DNA from 2 places in the Delftia sp. UME58 genome. Region 2 is predicted to be linked to the other one. Evidence: riboswitches for the same ligand, from Rfam matches in the RefSeq annotation. Region 2 holds a riboswitch; the other holds the start of a gene.
The links. A riboswitch is a leader RNA that binds a small molecule or an ion and turns the genes downstream of it on or off. The one in region 2 is predicted to bind cobalamin.
Positions count from the first base shown of each region.

Region 1: linked by a shared signal. The riboswitch ahead of A9976_RS14705 (TonB-dependent receptor) and the one ahead of A9976_RS05070 (TonB-dependent receptor) in region 2 are both predicted to bind cobalamin.

Region 1 covers NZ_LZZV01000052.1:366,555-377,452, reverse strand. The annotation lists gene A9976_RS14715 (YbaK/prolyl-tRNA synthetase associated domain-containing protein) at 63-548, shown strand; gene A9976_RS14710 (CHAD domain-containing protein) at 651-1,541, shown strand; cobalamin riboswitch at 1,580-1,865, shown strand; gene A9976_RS14705 (TonB-dependent receptor) at 1,994-4,234, shown strand; gene A9976_RS14700 (ABC transporter substrate-binding protein) at 4,245-5,186, shown strand; gene A9976_RS14695 (iron ABC transporter permease) at 5,183-6,205, shown strand; gene A9976_RS14690 (ABC transporter ATP-binding protein) at 6,202-6,969, shown strand; gene A9976_RS14685 (LLM class flavin-dependent oxidoreductase) at 6,974-7,996, shown strand; gene cobW (cobalamin biosynthesis protein CobW) at 8,024-9,073, shown strand; gene cobN (cobaltochelatase subunit CobN) at 9,103-10,898, shown strand, end outside.
Region 2 covers NZ_LZZV01000013.1:346,803-357,700, forward strand. The annotation lists gene A9976_RS05055 (ABC transporter ATP-binding protein) at 1-509, opposite strand, end outside; gene A9976_RS05060 (iron ABC transporter permease) at 506-1,591, opposite strand; gene A9976_RS05065 (ABC transporter substrate-binding protein) at 1,578-2,621, opposite strand; gene A9976_RS05070 (TonB-dependent receptor) at 2,621-4,777, opposite strand; cobalamin riboswitch at 4,898-5,217, opposite strand; gene A9976_RS05075 (2OG-Fe(II) oxygenase) at 5,230-5,919, opposite strand; gene alkB (DNA oxidative demethylase AlkB) at 5,938-6,588, opposite strand; gene A9976_RS05085 (2OG-Fe(II) oxygenase) at 6,601-7,332, opposite strand; gene A9976_RS05090 (hypothetical protein) at 7,597-8,847, shown strand; gene A9976_RS05095 (AAA family ATPase) at 8,844-10,898, shown strand, end outside.

The sequences.
Region 1 (10,898 bases), on a different contig from region 2:
GACATTTTGTTTTTAATTGGACAAAATGTCAAAACCCAGATGACTTCTTTGTGCTTTCCACCATGTTCGACACCCTTGTAGACCTGCTGCAATCCCAGGGCGCGCGTTTTCGCGTGCTGGAACATCCGGCCGAAGGCCGCTCCGACCTGGTCGCCGAAATCCGGGGCACGGCGCCCGGCCAGGGCGCCAAGGCCATGCTCTGCAAGAGCCGCGACGCGGCAGACAGCGCGCAGCTGTTTCTTGCCGTGCTGCCCGGCGACCGCAAGCTGGACTTCAAGCGCCTGGCCCAGGCCGTGGGCGTGCGCAAGGCCACGCTGGCCTCGCCCGAGGAGGCCCGGGCCGCCACGGGCTGCGTGATGGGATCGGTGCCGCCGTTCTCCTTCAACCCGCAGGTGCGCCTGGTGGTGGACCCGGCCCTGGTCGAGCGCTTTGGCGAGATCGCCTTCAACGCGGGCCGGCTGGACCGCTCCATCGTGCTGGACTCGGCCGACTATGTGCGCATTGCCCGGCCCGTGCTGCACAGCCTGAGCGGGAATGGCGCCGATTGAGCCCGGAGTGCGCCCGGATTGAACCCGGATTGAACCCGGATTGACCCTGGCGCGGGGCTGCGCCCACAATCGTCGGCAACGTCCACATCTCCTTGCCTGACCATGTCCACCCCTGCGAAGCAGCACCCTGACCGGCCCGATGCGGCCGGCTTTGTGCGTGCGGCGCTGACTGCTGCCCTGGCCCAGGCGCAGTCGCATCTGGCGGTTTTGGAGGGCGGTGGCAGCGATGCCGAGACCATCCACCAGCTGCGCGTGGCCCTGCGGCGCCTGCGCACCGTGCTGCGCGAATGCGCGGGGCTGGCGCCCGGCATGCGCGCCGAATGGGATGAGCCCCTGGCCCGGGCCTTTGCGCAGCTTGGCACGCTGCGCGACGCCGGCACCCTGGCCGACGTGGTGCGGCCGCTGCTGCAGGACGCCCATGCGCCCCTGTGCGAATGGACCGTGCCAGCTGCCGGGCAGGCCGACGCGGCCGCCGCGGTGCGCGAGCCGCAGTTCCTGCAGACGCTGGCCGAGATCCATGCGCTGGCGCAGGCACCCGCAGGAAAGCGGCAGCCCGGCCTGGCCAGCCTGTCTGCCGCAGGCACGCGCAAGTACCTGGTGCGGCGCCTGCAGCGCCTGCACCGCCAGGTGCTGCGCGATGGCCGGCACTTCGACCGCCTGCCGCTGGCGCAGCAGCACCGCGTGCGCAAGCGGCTCAAGCGCCTGCGCTACCTGGCGGACTTTGCGCAGGAATTCGCGCCCGGAATGTGGCCCGGCAAAAAGGGCCGGCGCTTTGCCGAGGCGCTGGTGCCCGCCCAGGACGCGCTGGGGCTGCACAACGACATGGCCGTGGCGGCCGCGCATTTCCATGCCGAGGCCGGCACGGACCCGCGCGCCTGGTTCGCCGCCGGCTACCTGCAGGCCCGCCTGGCCACCAGCGCGCGCAGCAGCCGCCGCGCGCTGCGGGCGCTGGCCCGCGTGCCGGGCTTCTGGGCTGGGCGCCATCAGCGATAATCCGCCGCTGGCGCGCCGGCGCGGTCCCTGGGCCGTGGCGGTGCGCTGTTGCTGAAGGTGCCCCATGCCGTTCGCCGGCCAGGGGTTCAACGGGAAGCAGGTGCGCGATGCCATCGAGATGGCCGCTCGCAATGCCTGCGCTGCCCCCGCAACGGTCAGCGGAATACAACTCCCCACGCTGGCGCGCCACCCACGGGTCACGCGCCGCAAGCCACTGTGTCCTCCTCGGGCATGGGAAGGCGGGGATGCCTGCCGCAGCGCGCCCACCCTGCGCGCCGCAGCGTTCCGCAAGCCCGGATACCGGCCTTCTGCATTGCTTTCGGACGCCGCGGGAGTGCGCCTGTCCGGTCCGGCCCCAGCCTGCGCTGCCGTGGCCGGCTCCGGCGTGCGCGCTGTGCGGCGTGGTTCAGACGATAGGCCCCGCGGGTGAGTGGGGCAGTTGGGTTCAACGCATGCGCTTCGCTTCTTCGGCCGCCGATTCCTCCGGCCTTCTCTCTGTTCTTCCTCTTGTCTCCAGCCTGCGGCCCGCAGCGGCCGCCGTCCTGCTGGCCAGCTGCGCTGCAGCGGCCGGCGCCGCGCAGGAGCCGGCTTCCGGGCGATCCACGGACTCCGCCGACGATGCGCTGGACGCCGTCTTCGTGACCGCCACCGCGCGGCCCGAGGCGCGCAGCCGCATCGCGGGCACCACGCAGACCATCGACCGCGAGGCCATAGAGCGCTCCAGCGCGCGCTCGGTCACCGACCTGCTGGCCGAGAACGCCGTGGGCTTTCTCAGCGAATGGACGGCGGCCCAGACCTCGATGAACCTGCGCGGCGCCTCCACCGACGGCCAGGGGCGCGACTTCCGCAGCCAGGTGCTGGTGCTGGTCAACGGCCGGCGCGCGGGCACGGCCAACCTGTCCAAGCTCAGCCCCTCGGATGTGGAGCGCATCGAGATCGTGCGCGGCCCGTCCTCGGTGATCTACGGCAGCCAGGCCATGGGCGGGGTGGTCAACATCATCATGAAGAACGGAGCTACGGCGCCTGGCACGCGCGCCCAGGTCCAGGCCGGTTCATGGGACCTGTGGCGCACCGATGCGCAGACGGCCGGCGCCAATGACCGCTTCGACTGGTACTTCGGCGTGAGCGCAGGCGGGCGCGGCGACTACGAGTCGGGCGATGGCGGCACGCGCATGGAGAACACGGGCTGGAAGCGGCGCGGCGCCAGCGGTGCCCTGGGCTGGCAGCTGCACGAGCTGCACCGCGTGGAGCTGCAGCTGCGCACGGACGGCATCTACAACGCGGGCTTTCGCGGATCGGGCGCCAATATCCACAGCCGCGACAACCGCAGCAACCGCTCGCTGGACCTGACCTACGAGGGCGCACTGCCCGGCCAGCGCCTGAGCTGGACGACCCACCTCTACAGCCTGGTCGATACCGATGAGTTCAACTGGGCATCGCCCGTGATCCGCTCGGGCAACAGCGCCGTGCCCGGCACGGCGCGCGACTACAACCACCGCCAGCTGGACGCCACGGGCCTGCGCTTTCAGCCGCGCCTGCGTGTCAGCCAGACCAATGACCTGCTGATGGGCTTTGACTGGGAGCGCAGCAAGCTGCGCTCCGACCGCCTGCGCGTGGCCATGCCGGGCGGCCCTGCGGGCCAGGTCGCGCCCTACGACAACAACCAGACCGAGCAGGTGCATGCGCTGTACTTCGAGGACGCGCAGACCCTGTTCGACGATCGCCTCACGCTGCGCGCCGGCCTGCGCAAGACCTGGGGCACGACGCGTTTCGACGATACGCCCAACCTGGCCCTGGCCCAGGCCAGCACGCGCGACTACGACAACCACACCTGGTCGGCCGGCGCCACCTGGAAGGCCACGGACCGGCTCACGCTGCGCGCCGCGGCCTCCACGGGTTTCCGCGCGCCCACGGCCACCGAGCTGGCCTCGGACTTCACGGCCGTCGGCGGTGGCCGCACCTTCGGCAACCCCAACCTCAAGCCCGAGACCAGCCGCCAGATCGAGGTCGGCGCCGCGCTGCAGCAGCCCGGCTGGCGCGTGGATGCGGCCCTGTTCCAGAACACCATCAGCGACCGCATCATCACCGTCTCGCGCGGGGCCACGACCAACACCTCGGACTACGCCAACAACGCGGCCGACATCGTGGCGCGCGGCCTGGAAATGCAGGCCGACATGGACCTGGCGCGGGCGCTGGACCTGACGGGCCACCAGCTCAAGGCCTGGGCTGGCGGCTACTACCACTTCAGCATGCGGGACAAGGGCTCGGCCGCCTCCGCCAATACCGACAAGGTGCAGCGCATGTACCGCTACGAGGCCTCGGCCGGCGTGCGCTACGGGCGCGGCAGCGGGCGGCTGCAGGGCGACTGGAGCCTGCAGCTGTCCACGCTGCTGCGCGGTCCCATGTGGTACGACACGGAAGAGGCGCTGCTCATCCCGCAGGGCGAGCCCAGCAGCACCTTCATCCACCGCAAGGGCGCCTTCACCATCTGGAACCTGCGCGCCGACTACCGCGTGTCGCCGGGCGTCAAGCTGTTCGCGGCCGTCAACAACCTGTTCGACCTGAACCGCCATCCCATCTTCATCGCGCTGGACCGTGCGCCCTGCATCGCCAACCCGGCGTACCAGAACGGCGGCTGCGGAACGTCGATGGCGGGGCGCGAACTCATGGTCGGCTTGCAGGCGGAGTTTTGAGGACCATGGCATGAGGCAATCCAGCACCACGCGCCGCCAGTTGCTGCGCCAGGGCGCGGCGGCGGCCCTGGCCTGCGGCCTGCCCGCGGCCTGGGCCGACACCGTCGCTGCAGGCGGGCCGGTGGTGCTGCAGGATGCGCTGGGCCGGCGCGTGGAGATTGCCGCGCCGCCGCAGCGCATCGTCTCCATCTTTGCCTCCAACACCGAGCTGGTGGCCGCGCTGGGCCTGCTGGACCGCGTGGTGGGCGTGGAGGATTTCACGCGCTTTCCGCCGGGCGTGGAGCGCATTCCCAAGGTGGGCGGGCGGCTGGGGTTCTCGGTGGACGCCGTGGTGGCGCGCCAGCCGGACCTGGTCATCGTCACGCCCGCGCGCCAGGCGGCGCACCAGCTGGTCGATCCCATGGAGCGCATCGGCGTGCCGGTGATGGTGCTGCTCAGCCGCTCGCTGGCCGAGGTGATGGACAACCTGCGCCTGGTGGCCCGCGCCACGGGCGTGCAGGCGCGCGGCCAGGCGCTGGCCCTGGCGCAGGAGGCGCGGCTGCTGCGCGTGGACCGGCAGGTGGCCGGCGAGCCCCGGCCGCGCGCCCTCATGGTCACGGGCCGGCTGGGCAACGGCATGCTGCTGGCGGCCCGGCCGGGCACCTATACGGGCGAGGCCATGGTGCGCGCGGGCGCTTCGTTCGCGCTGGACGGCCTGGGCACCGTGCCCCAGGTCTCGCCCGAGGCCGTGCTGGCCGCCGACCCCGACGTGCTGCTGTTCGCAGGCACCCAGGAGGCCATGCAGGACCTGATCGGCCAGCGCGGCTGGCGCGACCTGCGCGCCGTGCGCGGCGGCCGGGCCACCACGGTGGCGCGTGCCGAGTTCCTGATTCCCGGGCCGCGCACCTTTGGCGGCGTGGAAAAGCTCTCGCGCTGGCTGCACCCTGCGGCCTGGGCCGGGGAGGCCGCATGAATTTCCTTTCATATCCACCCGCGTGGCGCCCCTGGGCCGGTGCGGTCCTGCTGCTGCTGGCCAGCCTGTTGCTGGCCGCCTGCGCGGGCCACCAATGGGCCAGCCCGGCCGACCTGCTGGCCGCGCTGGGCGGCGAAGACAGCCTGCGCAGCCGGCTGCTGCTGCAGTGGCGCGTGCCGCGCGTGCTGGCAGCCGCCCTGGTGGGCGCGCTGCTGGGCCTGTCGGGCGCCATCTTCCAGGGTGTGTTCCGCAATCCGCTGGCCGAGCCCTATCTGCTGGGCGCCTCGGGCGGCGCGGCGCTGGGGGCGACTGTCGCCTTGCTGGTTCCCATGCATTTATTGTTCGGCCTGCCCCAGGCATGGACGCTGCCCGTGCTGGCTTTTGCGGGCGCCTGGGGATCGACCGTGCTGGTGCTGGCCGTCTCGCGCGTGGCCGGTGCCACCGATGCGGCCGGCATGCTGCTGGCCGGCGTGGCGCTGGCGGCCGTGCTGGGCGCGCTGCGCTCGTTCCTGATGCTGGCGCTGTCCGATGAGACGGTGAGCCTGCAGGTGGTGCTCAGCTGGGTGCTGGGCGGCATACAGACGCCGTCCTGGAGCGGGCTGGGCCTGCTGGCCGGCGCCTCACTGGCCTGCCTGGCCGGGGCCATGGCGCTGGCGCGCGGGCTGGACCTGCTGGGCCTGGGTGCCGATGCGGCCCAGGGCTTCGGCCTGGACGTGGCGCGCTTCACGCCGCTGGCCGTGCTGGCCGGCTCGCTGGTGGTGGCCGTGGCCGTGGCCTATGGCGGGTTGGTGGCCTTCGTGGGGCTGGCTGCGCCGCACATCGCGCGCTGGATGGCGGGCCCGCTGCACCGTGCGGCCCTGCCGGCGTCGGCGCTCACGGGCGCCATCATCGTCACGCTGGCCGACGCCATTGCGCGCAGCGTGCTGCCGCCGGCCGAGATCCCGCTGGGCCTGGTCACGGCCGTGGCGGGCGGGCCCTTCTTCATCGTGCTGCTGGCGCGCAGGCTGAGGTCCGCATGAACGATCAAGCCATGGACGACGCTGTGCCACGCCTGCAGGCCCGGTCCCTCACGCTGCGCCGCCGTGGCCGCAGCGTGCTCGACGCCGTCTCGCTGCAGCTGCCCGCTTGCGGCGCCGTGGCCCTGGTCGGACCCAATGGCGCAGGCAAGTCCAGCCTGCTGTCCCTGCTGGCGGGGCTGCAGGCGCCTGCATCCGGCAGCGTGCTGCTGGACGGGCAAGACATTGCAACCCTGCCCGTGGCCGAGCGTGCACGCCGCGTGGGCTACATGCCGCAGCGCTTTGCGCCGCACTGGGACCTGACGCTGTCCGAGCTCATGCACATGCGGCTGGCGGGCCGGGGTGATGTCGAGGCGGCCATTGCCGGCGCCGGGCTGCAGGATTTCACGCGCAGGCGCTGGTCCACGCTGTCCGGCGGCGAGCAGGCGCGTGCGCTGCTGGCTACCGTGCTGGCCACCGACCCGCCCGTGCTGCTGGCCGACGAGCCCGGCGCCGCGCTGGACGTGCGCCACCGCCTGGCCCTGGTGCAGGCGCTGGCGCAGCGCGGGCGCGAGCGGCTGGTGCTGGTGGTCATGCATGACCTGGACCTGGCGCTGGCGCACTTCGGGCGCGTCATCGTGCTGGACCAGGGGCGCATTGCGCTCGATGGGGCCCCTGCCGAGCTGCTGCATGCGCCGGGGCTGGATGCCGTCTTCGGCGTGGATTTCGAGCGCATCGATGCACCCCCGCAAACCTTGCTGCGCGCGCGGCTGAAACAGGAGAACTGAATCCATGCGCATCGATCTGGCCGGCTGGACGCGCGATGCCACGCGCGGCGGGCACCGTGAATTCCTGGCGCTGTTCGAGCGCGCCGAGCGCCTGGGTTTCGAGGGCGTGTGGTTCAACGAATTCCGCGTGCCCGATACCGCCTGGCCCTATCCCTCGCCCCTGCTGCTGGCCGCCGCCGTGCTGGCGCGCACCGAGCGGCTGCGCGTGGGCACCTCGGTGCTGGTGCTGCCGCTGCACCATCCGCTGATGCTGGCCGAGGAGATTGCCCAGCTGGACCTGCAAAGCGCGGGCCGCATCGACGTGGGCATAGGGCGGGGCACGGAACCGGCCGCGCTGCGCGCCCTGCAGATCGATGCGGACAGCACGCGCGAGCGCTTCGAGCAGTCCTGCCGCATCCTGGTGGAGGCGCTGTCCGGCAGGCCCATCGCAGCGGGGCAGGGGCCGTGGAGCTTCGAGGACCGGCCCGCCCTGCCTTCGACCGTGCAGCGCCCGCATCCTCCCTTGTATGTGGCCGGCTCCACGGCCGAGACCCTGGGCTTTGCCGTCGATCAGAATCTGCCCCTGCTGCTGAGCCTGGAGCCGCCCGAAGGCATGCAGCTGGAGCGCCTGGAGGCTGCCGCGCAGGAGCGCGGGCGCGATGCCGCCGCGCTGCGCGCGCGCTCATCGCTGGCGCGCTATGTCTGCATCGGTGCCGATGAGGCCACCGTGCAGGCCCGGCTGGCCACGCTGTGGCCGCAGCTGTACCAGCGCCGCGTGTACTTCGCGGGCAAGCGCGGCGTGCCGGCCGACCAGGTGCCGCCCATCGATGTGCCGCGCGTGCTGGCCGAGCAATTCATCCATGGCACGCCCGGGCAGTGCCATGCGCAGATCACCGCCTTGCGCGAGCGCACGGGCATTGGCCAGCTGCGCTGCGTCTTCAACGCCAACGGCCTGTGGAGCGATGCCCAGGCCCTCGCCGGCATGGAACTGTTTGCGCAGGAGGTTCTCCCTTCATTGCGCAGCGCCTTGCCTTTCGCCACCGTCTGACTTCCTCTTTTTTCTGGAGAACATCCCATGCAAACCGCCAAGATTCCCGCCACCATCGTCACCGGCTTCCTGGGCAGCGGCAAGACCACGCTGCTGCGCCACATCCTGGACAACGCGGGCGGCCGACGCATCGCGGTCATCGTCAACGAGTTCGGCGAGCTGGGCATCGACGGCGAGATCCTCAAGGGCTGCGGCATCGGCTGCGACGACGAGGGCAACGAGCGCGAAGGCGCGCTGTACGAGCTGGCCAACGGCTGCATGTGCTGCACGGTGCAGGAGGAGTTCTTCCCCGTGATGCGCGCGTTGGCCGAGCGCCGCGACCAGATCGACGCCGTGATCATCGAGACCTCGGGCCTGGCCCTGCCCAAGCCCCTGGTCCAGGCCTTCCAGTGGCCCGAGATCGCCAACGTGTTCACCGTGGACGCGGTGGTCACCGTGGTGGACACGCCAGCGGCCGCCAGCGGCCAGTTCGCCGCCAATCCCCAGGCCGTGGACGAGCTGCGCCGCGCCGACCCCAACCTGGACCATGAATCGCCGCTGCACGAACTGTTCGAGGACCAGCTGGGCGCGGCCGACCTGGTGGTGCTCAACAAGACCGACCTGGCCGATGCCGAGGCCCTGGCGCGCGTGACTGCCCTGGTGCGCGAGGAGCTGCCGCCCGAGGTCAAGATCGTGCAATCGTCCCAGGGCCGCCTGCCGCTGGACGTGGTGCTGGGCCTGGCCAGGGCGGCCGAGACCACCATCGACCAGCGCGTGAGCCACCATGACCACGACGAGGACCATGACCACGACGACTTCGACTCCTACGTGATCGACCTGCCCGCCGTGGACCGCGACCGCCTGCTGGCCGCGCTGGAGACGCTGGTGGAGCAGCACAGCATCCTGCGCGTCAAGGGCTTTGCCGACATCCCGGGCAAGCCCATGCGCTGGCTGCTGCAGGGCGTGGGCCGCCGCTTCGACCACCACTTCGACCGTGCCTGGCGCGAGGGCGAGCAGCGCGGCACGCGCCTGGTGTTCATCGGGCAAGACCTTGACGAAGCAGCGCTGCGCAAGGGCCTGGAGAATGTGGCCGCCTGACCTTCCGATTCCGTACTGAAACCTGTTCCATGCACCTGCTGTCCACGCGCCCCGGCGGCTTCGTCGAGGACGAGAGCATCGTCACCCGCCTCGACCAGACGCCGGCCGACATCGTCATCCTGAGCTCGGCCGACACCACGCTGGCCCTGCTGTCCTCGGCCGTGGCCGCGCTGGCCGGGGCGTCGGCGGACTTCCCTTCGGTGCGGCTGGCCAATCTGCTGTACCTGCGCCAGCCGGCCTCGCTGGACCTGTATGTGGACGAGGTGCTGCGCCATGCGCGCGTGGTCATCGTGGACCACCTGGGCTCGGAATCGGCCTGGCCCTACGGCATCGAGCAGATCGGCTCGCTGGCGCGCCGCAAGGGGCAGCGCCTGGCCATGTTCTCGGGTGACCTGCAGGAAGACCCGCACCTGCTGGCGCGCAGCACGCTGCCGGCCGCCGCCTGCCGCCAGCTGTGGCAGTACCTGCGTTCGGGCGGCGCGGCCAATGCGCGCGAATTCCTCAAGGCCACCGTCTACCACGGGCTGGACCGGGGCGATGCGCCGCTGCCGCCGCGCACCCTGCCGCAGGCGGCCGTGCACGTGCCGCCTGCGCTGTTCGAGAAGGCCCCCAACCCTGTCCGGCTGCAGGCCCATGACGTGGCCGGCATCGACGACCTGCAGCGCGCCTGGACGCCCGGCGCACCCACCGTGGCCCTGGTGTTCTACCGCTCCCACCTGCTGGCGGGCAATACGGCGGCCTTCGACGCCATGGCCCTGTCGCTGCAGCAGCGCGGCATGAACCCGCTGCCCGTGGCGCTGGACTCGCTCAAGGACCCGCTGTGCCTGGCCACGCTGCGCCAGCTCTGCGAAGACCATGCCGTGCAGCTGGTGCTCAACACCACGGCGTTCTCGGCGCTGGAATCGGGCACGGCCCTGGCCGGCGATGCGCCCGTGCTGCAGGTGATCGCCAGCGGCGGCAACCGCGAGGACTGGTGGGCCGACAGCCAGGGCCTGCGCCCGCGCGACATCGCCATGCAGGTGGTGCTGCCCGAGATGGATGGCCGCATCATCACGCGTGCCATCAGCTTCAAGGGCCTGTCCCACCGCTGCGCCTTCACCCAGGCCGACGTGGTGGCCTACCAGCCCGAGCCCGACCGCGTGGACTTCGTGGCCGACCTGGCCTGGCGCTGGTGCCGCCTGCGCAGCCTGCCCGCGCGCGACAAGCGCCTGGCCCTGGTACTGGCCAACTACCCGGGCAGCGAGGGCCGCATCGGCAGCGGCGTGGGGCTGGATACGCCGGCCTCGGTGATCGCCATCGTGCAGCGCCTGGCCGCCGAAGGGCATGAGCTGGGCGACCCCGCGCAGCTGCCCGCCGATGGCCAGGCGCTGATGCACCTGCTGCAGCAGGGCATTGCCAACGACCCCGCCCAGTGGCCGCTGCGCCCGGCCTGGCAAAGCTATGCGCTGGACGAGTACCTGGCGCGCCTGGCCGCGCTGCCGGACGGCATGGCCGACGCCATTACTGCGCGCTGGGGCGCGCCCGAGGCCGACCCGCTGCTGCGCCAGGGCCGCTTCATGATCGCGGGCCTGCGCCTGGGCCATGTCTTCGTGGGCATACAACCGGCGCGTGCATTGGGAGGCACGGGGCTGGGCGCCCAGGACTATGCGAGCTACCACGATGCCGAGCTGGTGCCGCCCCACAGCTACCTGGCCTTCTATTTCTGGCTGCGCGACCGCTTTGCCGTGGACGCCATGGTGCATGTGGGCAAGCACGGCAACCTCGAATGGCTGCCGGGCAAGAGCCTGGCGCTGTCGGGCGCGTGCTGGCCCGATGCCATCCTCGG
Region 2 (10,898 bases):
GGCTCGTCCAGCAGCATCAGCCGCGGCTGCTGGGCCAGCGCCCGGGCCACGAGCACGCGCTGCTTCTCACCGCCGGACAGGCTGGAAAAACGCCGCTCCTCCAGCGCCAAGGCATTCACCTGGGCCAGCGCCTGCCGCATGCAGGCCAGGTCCTCGGTGCTGTCGCCCGCCCAGGGGGACTGGTGGGGAATGCGGCCCATCATCACCGCCTCGCGCACGGTGAAATCAAAGCTCTGCGGCGCCTCCTGCGCCAGGACCGAAACCTGGGCCGCGAACTCGCGCGCCGTCATGTCACGGATGTCGCGCTGGTTCAGCAGCACGCAGCCTGCGTCGGGCCGCAGCACGCGGTAGAGCATGCGCAGCAGGGTGGATTTGCCACTGCCGTTGGGTCCGATGAGCCCCAGGCATTCGCCGCTGTGCAGGGTCAGGCTGGCATGGTCCACGATGCGCCGGGCGTCGGCACGCCGGGCATCGGCGCTCCAGCAAAGGTCCTGGGCTTGCAGCTTCATGGTCCGCGCCCTCCCTGCACCGGCTGGCGCACCAGCATCCATACGAAGAAGGGGCCACCGATCAGCGAAGTGATCACGCCCACGGGCAGCTCCATGGGCGCAAAGGCAGTGCGCGCCACCAGGTCCACCAGCACCAGCAGCAGGGCACCGGCCAGCGCAGCCACCGGCAGCACGCGCCGGTGGTCCGTTCCCACCAGCATGCGCGCGGCGTGCGGCACGATCAGCCCCACAAAGCCGATGGCGCCGCTGACCGCGACCATGGTGCCCGTCAGCAGCGATACCACCAGGAACAGTGCGCGCCGCAGCCGTGCCGTGTCCACGCCCAAGGTGGCGGCGGCCTCGTCACCGGCCAGCAGGGCGTTGAGGGGGCGCGTCTGCAGCCCCAGCCAGAGCAGGCCCGCAGCCAGCACGGCGGCGGGAATGCCCAGCTCTTCCCACTGCGTGCCCGCCAGGCTGCCCAGCGTCCAGGTCAGCAGGGCGTTGGCCAGGTCGCGCTGGCCCGATGACAGGGTGATCAGGCTGGTCACGCCCGCCAGCACATAGCCGATGGCCACGCCACCCAGGATCAGCCGCGTGGCATGGATGCGGCCCTGGGAGCGCGCCAGCAGGTAGACGGCGACGGTGGCCGCCAGCGCCCCCGCAAAGGCCCCGGCCGTGAGGGCGTACATGCCTGCCGATGCCAGCGCACCGAAGGCCAGCACGGCCACGGCGCCCACCGACGCACCCGAGGACACGCCCAGCAGATAGGGATCGGCCAGCGGATTGCGCACCATGGCCTGCATGATGGTGCCCACCACGGCAAGCCCGGCGCCCACCAGGGCCGCCAGCAGCACGCGCGGCATGCGGATCAGCCAGACGATCTGCTGGTGCTGCGGCGTGATGCCCTCCAGCGGCGGCGGCTGCATGCCCAGCGCCTGCAGCAGCCGGCCCCAGGCTATGCGCCAGACCGTGCCGGCCGGCATATCCACGGGCCCCCAGGTGATGGCCAGCGTCATCACAAGCAACAAGGCCGCGAACAGCAGCAGGCACCAGGCGCGGGCGGCGCCCGGGCGCCTGGGCCAGCGGAACTCAGTTGGCCGCATGGCTGGTCGCCGGCATGCGGTCGGGGTGCAGGGCCTGGGCCAGGGCACGGGCCCGCGCGATGTTGCGCGGGCCGGGTGTGGCCTCGGCATAGGTCATCACGAAAAACCGCTTCTCCCGGATGGCATCGACGCCGGCCAGCTCGGGCCTGGCCAGCAGGAAATCGATCTTGCCCTGGGCATCGGGCTGGCCGTAGTCGATGACGACGATCCACTGCGGGTTGCGCTGCACCACGTCCTCCCAGTTGCCCGCAGGCCAGTTGCTGGGAATGTCGTCGAAGATGTTGCGCCCGCCCGCTTCCTCGATCATGGCCTGCGGCATGCCGTAGCGGCCCACGGTCACGGGGATGTCCTGGCCGCTGTCGTAGACGAAGACCGCGGGCCGCTGCCGCACGCCCTGCATGCGCGCGCGCAAGTCCCTGAGTTCGCGCTCCAGCCCTTGCGCCAGTTGCTCGGCATGTGCGTCGATACGGAAGATGCGGCCCAGGTTGCGCAGGTCGGTCAGGCCGTCCTCCAGCGCCACCTGGCTGCGCGGCCCCACGTGGATGCAGGATTCGGACAGCACGTACGAGGCAATGCCGTGGCGCTGCAGCACCTCGGGCGTGACCTGGCCCTGGCGAAAACCGTAGCTCCAGCCGCCGAAGACGAAGTCGGCCGAGGCGCCCAGGATGGCCTCCAGGTTCATCTCGCGCTCGGCCAGCCGCGGCACGCGGGCCAGCTGGGCATGGAAGGCCGGGTCGATCTGCTTGGCCTGCGTGATACCGCTGTAGCCCACCAGCCGGTCGCCCAGGCCCAGAAAGAGAAACATCTCGGTGATGTTCACGTCATGGGTCACGGCGCGCAGCGGTGCGCTGGCGTAGGTCACGGGGCTGCCGCAGACATTGACGGTCACGGCCGCCTGCGGCGCGGCTGGCGATGCCGGCCGTTCGCTGGCGGTGCCGGAATCACTGCGCGAGCAGCCGGCCAGCAGCAGGGTGGCTGCCAGGGCGCCAGCGCAGAGGCCGCGGAGGCTTTTGGAGCGCGCCATGGCCATCAGAACCGGATGTGGGCCGCGATCTCGAAGCGGCGGCCCTGGCCGACCAGGAACTGGCTGCCGTAGCTCGATCCCACATAGACCCTGTCGGCCAGGTTGCGGCCGATCAGGCTCAGCGTGGTGCGCTGGTCCATCTGCCAGCTCAGCGCGGCGTCCGCCACCGTGTAGGCGGGCAGGCTCACAGTGTTGGCGTTGTTGCCAAAGCGGTCACCCACGTAGCGCAGGCCCAGCGAGGCCTGCCAGGCTCCCACGCGGTAGTGGCCCCAAAGGTTGGCCGTGGTCTTGGCCACGTTCTGCGGACGGTTGCCGGCGCGGTTGCCGCCGGCCTCGATGAGCTTGTCGAACTGGGCATCGACATAGGAAAGATTGCCCTCCAGGCGCAGGGCGGGCGTGGCCTGGAAGGCGGCGGTGGCTTCCGCCCCGCGCGAGGACTGGCTGCCGCCCTGGATGGAGATGGCCGGGCGGTCCGGGTCGCGCGTGATGATGTTGTCTTTCTTGATGTCGAACACGGCCAGCGTCCACTCGCCGCGCCCGTTCGCCACCTGTTGCTTGATGCCGATCTCGGCCTGGCGGCCCTTGCTCAAGGCATAGGCGGTATTGGCCAGGTTCAGCGAAACCAGGCTGTTGACGGGATCGTGGCCGGAGCTGAGCTGGCCGTAGACATGGGTGTTGCGGGCCAGCTCATAGGTCAGGCCCAGGCGCCATGACGTGGCGGCCAGCGTCTTGTCGAAGTCCGTGCCGCCCACCAGGGAGTGGCTGGCAAAGCTGTAGACATCGCGGCGCAGGCCGGCCATGGCCAGCCAGCGGTTGCTGATGCGCCAGGCGTCCTCCAGGTACAGCGCGTGCTGGGTCACGCCGGTTTCTGTCTTGGCTGCCGTGGCATCGGGGCTGGCCCAGCTGCCGTGCACGGGATCCCAGGCCGAGACCGTGGACGAGCCGCCATAGGGCGAATTGTTGGACAGCCGCAGGTTGATGCGCGCGGCCTCCCAGCCCATGGCGATCTTGTGCGCCCCCCGGTCCACGTTCAGGCCCAGGCGGTTGCCGGTCTGCTCCAGGTCGTGCAGGATTTCCAGGTAGTCGGAGCGGCCCACGGTCCAGGTGGCGGGGTTGAGCGCATAGGCCTCGATGTTGCGCCAGTGACGGTCGGACTGCACGTGGTACAGCTCGTTGCGCACCGTCAGCCAGTCATTGGCCTTCCATTGCACCTTGGCGCGCAGGCGCTCGTCGGCATAGCGCAGCACGCTGTCTTCGGCGTTGTAGTTGCGGTCGCGCAGCGACTCCACCACCTTGCCGTCCAGGCCCGGCGTGCCCCAGTAGCGGCTGGGCTTTTGCACGCTGCGGTCGGCGATCAGGTCGATCTGCAGGTCCCTGGTGGGCTCCAAGCGCAGCGTACTCATGAACTTGCCGTTGCGCGACTGGTCCAGATCGCGCTCGCCTGCGCTGCGGGCGGTGTAGCTGTCGATGCGGTAGCTGGCATAGGCGCCCAGGGCGCCGGTCACGCCCAGGCCCAGGCGCAGCGTGTCGTCCGTGCCCGCGCCCAGCAGCACCTCGGCCGAGCTGGTGCGGCTGGGCTGCTTGCGGATGGCGTTGACGGTGGCGCCCATGGTGCCGCTGCCATACATCAGCGAGGCCGGCCCACGCAGCACGTCGATGCGCTCGTAGCCCCAGCTGTCACCCGGATAGGCCGTGGTGCCCGCGGCCACGCCCAGCACCATGCCGTCTTCGGCCACGCCCACGGAATTGACACCCGCAAAGCCGCGGCTGCTGAAGGACAGGCCACCGTTGCCCGGCGTGCTGCTGGACGTCAGGCCCACGGTGCGCGTGACGGCGTCCACCAGGGCGTAGTCGCCGCGCTCCTGCATCTGCTCGGCGGAGACGCCGTCCACGCTGGCCGGCACTTCCTGGTTGGAGACTCCGGTATGGCTGGCAGAGCGCGCAGGCTGGGCCAGTTGCTGGCCGATGCGTTCGGCCTGGCCGGTGACTTGGACCTCGGGCAGGGCGGTTGATGGCGGCGTTGGGGTGGGCGTTTGTGTTTGAGCCTGCGCCGGCAGGCAGATGAAGGCGCAGGCCAGGGCCAGCGGGCTCAGCCGCACGGAAAGGGACTGGGCAGCGCGAGCGCTGGAAACGCTGGAAAAGGAGGAATGCATTTCGAACATCGGTCTTCGACCGTCTGATGCGAAAGCAAGGCACTGCCGCCTCTCCAGCCAGCGTGGGAGGAAGGGGAGCAGGGCGTTGCCATCCGCACCCCGCAGACAGTCAAGAAAACGCCTGCACAGCAGGCGGGAAACGCAGCAGGCCGGTCTCCGGGCTCACAAGCGGCGCAAGGACATGCCTTGCGCCCAGCGCCCCGTCTTCCCAATCCACCCGCGAAAAGCTGCATGTTGCAGACCACGCCATGAACCAGTGACAGCCTGTCATCGCCCCTCCGCAGGGTTGCGGAGACTGGCGGGACAGGCATGGAGCGCCTTGACTTGTTTACCGTTGCGGGGGCAGCCAAGGCCTGTGCCGGCAGCGCAAAAAGCATTTGCTGGCAGTCACCTTGTTCCCGTTTCATCCCCATGGCTGGCATGCGGACACCTGTTGCACGGATGCCTTTGCAGGCGCGGCATTATAGCCAGCGGCCTGTTTGCAGAGCCTTTGGCGCCTGGGGCACGTCGTGCAACAGCAGCTCCAGACCCAGCCACTCGCCACGGTGAACGCGGCTGATGGCATGCCGCAGGTGCACGCGGTAAAAGCCTGCCGCACCGCGCACCGGGCGCGGCCCTGTGGCGATGATGGCCGCATCCCCCAGGCCCAGCGGCAGCACCATGGGGCGCGATTGCATGCGCGGGCGCTGCTCGGTCATCACGAATTCGCCGCCCTCGAAATCCTGGCCCGGCCGGGACAGCAGCAGCACCAGCTGCAGCGGAAACACCGCCGCACCTTCGCCGTATGAGCGCAGCGGGGCATGGCCCGCTTCCGGCACGCGCAGCAGATGTGGCTGTGGCTGTGGCTGGGTCTGGCCGGCTTGCCGGCCCGGACGCATGAAATCCTCGAAGCAGCCTGGCAGCTCAGGCTGCATGCCCATGTGTTCGCGCCAGCGGTTGGCCAGGGCCAGCAGATGCCCGTACAGCACCGGGCGCCATGCCTGCACGGAGGGCGGCAGGCCAGGCACGGCGGCCGCCTCGCGGGCCAAGGCGCGGCTTTCATCCGCCGTCAGCAGCTGCGGCAGCAGGGCATGGCCTTCGGCATCGAGCTCAGCGGCAATCCGCGCCCAATCCAGGCGGGCGAAGCGATCCTGGCTGTTGAGCCTATCCATTTCAGACCGTCCAACCATTCAGCCCGCCTTGCGAAATGTGAGATTGATGCGCCGCCCGCCCAGCAGCGGGTGAGGCTGGTCCTTGAGCGGCAACACGCCGTGGTGGCGCAGCCGATCCACACCGCCCCAGACCACCACGTCGCCATGCTGCAGCGGCACCCTGGCCGTGCTGTCCGCCCGCGCCAGTCCTCCAAACAGAAAAGTGGCCGGCATGCCCAGGGAGACCGAGACAATGGGCGCGCCCAGGTCGCGCTCGTCGCGGTCCTGGTGCAGGGAAAGCCGGGTGCCGGGCAGGTACTGGTTGATGAGGCAGGCATCGGGCACAAAGCCCTCGAACCCCGCCGCCGCAGCCGCCTCGCCCGCCAGCCGGACAAACAGGGCCGGCATGGCGGGCCAGGGCTGGCCGCTGACGGGGTCGATGGCGCTGTAGCGGTAGCCGCTCCTGTCGCTGGTCCAGCCCAGCGCGCCGCAGTTGGTCATGGCCACCGACATGGTGAAGCCGCCCGGCGTGACCAGATGGCGCAGCGGCGCCCGCGCCGCAATGCCTTCGACCGCCTCCAGCAACTGCACGGCCTGGGGCAGGGCATGGCCGCGCAGCACCACGGATTGCGGACCTATGGATTCGGCCCCGGCGGGATGCTCATCGGCAAAGAGATCCAGCGTGCTCATGCCGGCCATCCATCAAAGTGCGTCATGAAAGATCAGCCCCACGGTATGGCGATGGCCGCTGTGGATGCGGCTGACGCCATGGCGCATGGCCACGCGGCGGTAGCCGCTGCGCCGCCCGGGCACGGGCCGGTGGCGCACGGCCAGGACCAGCGCATCGCCCTGGTCCAATGCCATCACATCGGCCCGCTGCCGGTCGCCATCGGCCTGGGTGATGACGAATTCTCCCCCCGCAAAATCCTGCCCGGGCCGCGACAGCAGCAGCACCACCTGCAGCGGGAACACATGCTCTCCATAGACATCCTGGTGCAGGCAGTTGTAGTCGCCCGCACCGTATTGAAGAATGAGCGGCGTGGGCCGCAACTGGCCCTGCGCGTGGCAGCGCGCCAGGAAGTCCTGCAGCCGGCCCGGATAGCGCACCTCCAGCCCCATGCGCTGGTTCCAGAGATTGGCCACCGGCGCCAGGCGCAGATACAGCTGCTCGCGCAGGCGCTGCAGCAGCGGTGGCAAGGGGTAGTCGAAATATTGGTACTCGCCGCGCCCGAAACCGTGGCGTGCCATGACGATGCGGGAACGAAAGCCGTCTTCCCTTGCGTAGAGGGCGGCCAGCTCGCGGCACTGCTGCGCATCCAGCAGGCCGGGCAGGCGCGCGCAGCCTTGCTCATCGAGCTGGTGCTCCATCTGCGTCCAGTGGCAGGGCAGGGCGGATTCGCAAGCTTCGTTGTCGAAAAGACGGAGGTTGTGCATGGCGGGCGCGGTTGGCGGTATGGGCGCTGTGGGCGATTGCCGCAGTCTAGGGCGCGGCCGCAGCGCCTGCATCCCGCTTCTTGCATTGGCAGGGCGCTGGGTGAACGGCATCCTGAGACAATCCGCGCTCGGCAGAATGAAACAAATTGCACAAGACCCGACACAGTCCCAGGAGGGGGTGAACCGCATGTGGATACAGACCGTCATCACGTCAGCATGGACCTGTGCCGACAGACACCGCTTTTTTGCGCAGGACCGTCGCTGATGCAGCCCACCGCCATTGAACAGGGTGCTGCCGTGGCACCAGGCGTTCACGAGGATTTCGGCCATTTGCTGGGGCTTTACATGCGCCGCATCCGCGCCAGCGCCTCGGGCGTGGCCACCGAGATCGGGTTGAGCCGGGAGGCCGTCAACAACTGGAGAAACGGCGTTTCCCTGCCCAATCCGCGCTCGCGCGACCGGCTGGCCGCCTGCGCCCAGTACCTGCGCCTGACGGAGGCGGAGACCAATCGCCTGTTTTCCGCCGCCGGCTTTGCCACGGAGTTTCCGTTGCAGGCCGCCGCCGCCGGCGCCCAGCCTTTTGCAGGCTTCATGGACCGGCTTTTCGCCCAGCTGGCCCAGGCCAGGCCCTATGCCATCACCATGCTGCTGTCACCCGCGCACTGGGGGCAGCCTCCGTTTCGCCAGGAACTGCTGCTGCGCGCCCGCGCCCAGTATGGCGCCGAGGCGGTGTTGCACCTCCAGCCGCCCTACAGCGTGAGCACGGCTGCGGCCGACTACTTCGCGGCCCTGGGCCGGCAATGCGGACTGGGCGAGGTTGGCTCGGACTACGAATTCGAGGCCCTGCTGGAAAAGCGCCTGCTGGCCGGCGGCCGGCTGTTCTGCCTGGTCAGCCGCTTCGAGCAGGGCACGGCGCAGCTGCGCGAAACACTGGCCGGCATTCTGCGCAGCCTCAGCGAAATGCACAGCGGCCGCCTGCACCTGCTGCTGTGCGGCAGCGAGGCCCTGGCCGACCTCAAGTACCGCAGCGGCGATCTGTCACTGCTCAACATCGGCCAGGTGGCCCACTGGCCCGATCCCACGCGGGAAGACCTGGCCTTGATGGCGCGCCAGCGCTGGCCGGGCACGGCCTGGCCGGCCGAGGTCATCGAGGCATTGCAGGCGCTGACGGGCGGGCATCCCGCGCTTTTCGAGGAAGCGCTGCAATGGCTGGTGGAGCAGGGCGTGGGCGTCGCTTCAGTGCACTCGCCCCTGCTGCGCGCCCATCTGGTGGCCAGCGCGCGCCTGTGGCAGACCTTGCTGCCCCTGGCGCAGGAGCCTGCAACGCGCGAGCAACTGCGCAGCCTGGTCGATGCGGCATCGCTGGGCCGTGCACGCCCCTATCTGCAGGATGCCGTGCTGCGGCGCCTGTTCTGGGGCAATCTGCTGCAGGTGCGCGGAGCAGGCGAGGGCGCCCATCTGCACTGGCGCTGCGACATTGCCCGCGAAGCCGCCGTGGCGGTGCTGCAGGCATGAGGGGCCTGGACCGGCTTGTGCAACTGCCCAAATCCTGGTGGCGCGCCGCGCTGCTCGCCTTGGTCACGCTGTTCATCGGCACGGCCATCCTGCTGCCCCGCTACAACCCCGTCACCCGTGGCAGCCTGCTGGGCGCGGAAAGCTCGGGCCGGGTCTGGAACGAGATCATCCTATGGCGCCTGGCCCTGATGGACTATGTGGGCCAGCATGAAGGCTGGCCGCAGGACCTGGCCAGCGTGGCGCCGGACATTGCCGAACCGCGCGTACGCATGAGTTCGCCCAGGCCATTCGTGCTGCAGGCGGACGTGGTGCGCGACAGCCAGATGGGCGTGCTCGCCGGAACCCAGGTCCTGCTGCAACTGGACATGCAACGCCGGGACTGGAGCTGCCAGGGCGGCCTGCCGCCCACTCCGCCGCGCTACCTGCCGCTGAACTGCAGCCCCTCGCCGGGCCAGCCCGAGCATGAACCCTTTGGATGGCTGCGCAGCGTCATCTGGACCAGCGCCCTGGTCTTTGGCGGCCTGGCCCTGCTGTGGCTGGTGCGACATCCGCTGATAGGCCCGGCACAGCTCAAGCCCGAGCGCCTGCGCCGCAAGCCCTACCAGCATCTACCCCAGCTGGACCGGCTGCTGCGGCTCACCGGCCGCCGCTCCGCCGTCTTGCGCACCGCAGGCATACGCCCGCCGGACTGGCAGCGGGCCCTGCGGCTGGCCCACGCCAGCCCCGCTGCCCGCGTGCGCGCCCTGGCCGAACGCCTGGCCGCCACCTGCAAACCGGCCGAAGGCGAATGGCCCATGCCCGGCGACATGTTCGAGTGGACGCTGCCATCCGAGCTGCCCATCGCCCTGGGCCGCTGCATGGTCTATGCGCCGCCAGCGGAGCTGGAAGAGGGCGAACTCGTGCGCCAGCTGCGCCTGCTGCAAACCGGCGGCGATGTGGTGCTCATACTCAGTCCCCAGCATCCCCAGTCGCCCATGCCGCTGCTGCAGCGCCATGCCCAGGACCGCGCCAATCTGCACGTGCTGCTGGACAGCCCTGGCCAGACCGAATGGCTGATGGGCGGCGATCCGGACCAGGTGCTGCTGCGACTGCTGGCCACGCAGCTGCAGGTCACGCGCATATCGCCCTACCAGACGCGCGGCGGCGTGACGCGCGAGGACGTTTTCTTTGGCCGCGAGCGACTGCTGGCACGCGTGCTCAACCGCGAACCGGCCAACTACCTGGTCGTGGGAGGACGCCAGCTCGGCAAAAGCAGCCTGCTCAAGGCCGTGCAGCGGCGGCTGCAGGAGCATCCGGCCATCGCCTGCCACTACATCTCGCTGCGCGACCACCGCCTCACGCCGCGCCTGGCCACGCAGTTCGGCCTTCCCGTGGAAACACCGCTGGAGGCCATCATCGAACACCTGCAGAAGCAGTCGCAGGGCAGGCGGCTGTACCTGCTGATCGACGAGGCCGACCTGTTCTTCCGCGACGAAGCCCGCAATGGCTACCCCCAGCTCAGCGCCTTGCGCGCGCTGAGCGAGGAGGGCCGTTGCTGGTTCATGCTGGCGGGATTCTGGGATCTGTACGCGGCAGCGCTGCTCGACTACCAGTCGCCGCTGCGCAACTTCGGCGAAATCCTGGCCATTGGCGGATTGGAGCCAGCGGCATGTCACGCCCTGGCCACCGAGCCGCTGCGCAGGCTGCGCCTGGGCTTTGCCAACGACGCTCTGGCCGAACGGCTGATAGAGGCCAGCGGCAGGCGCGCCAATCTGGTCGCCATCCTCTGCCAGGAATGCCTGGAAGCGCTGGGCGCCGACGAACGCGTCATCGAAGAACGCCACCTGCGCCAGGCCATGGCATCCCAGCCAGTGCAGGACGCGCTGGTAGGCTGGGGCCGCCTGAGCACCGATGAACAGGCCTGCCGCCTGGACCGCATCGCCGTCTATCACACGGCCCAGCAAGGACAGACCAGCCTGGCCGCACTCGACGCCCTGGTCCAGTCCCACGGCGCCACCGGCCAGGCCCAGGCCTTGCGCCGGTCCCTGGCGCGCCTGCAACTGGCCTATGTC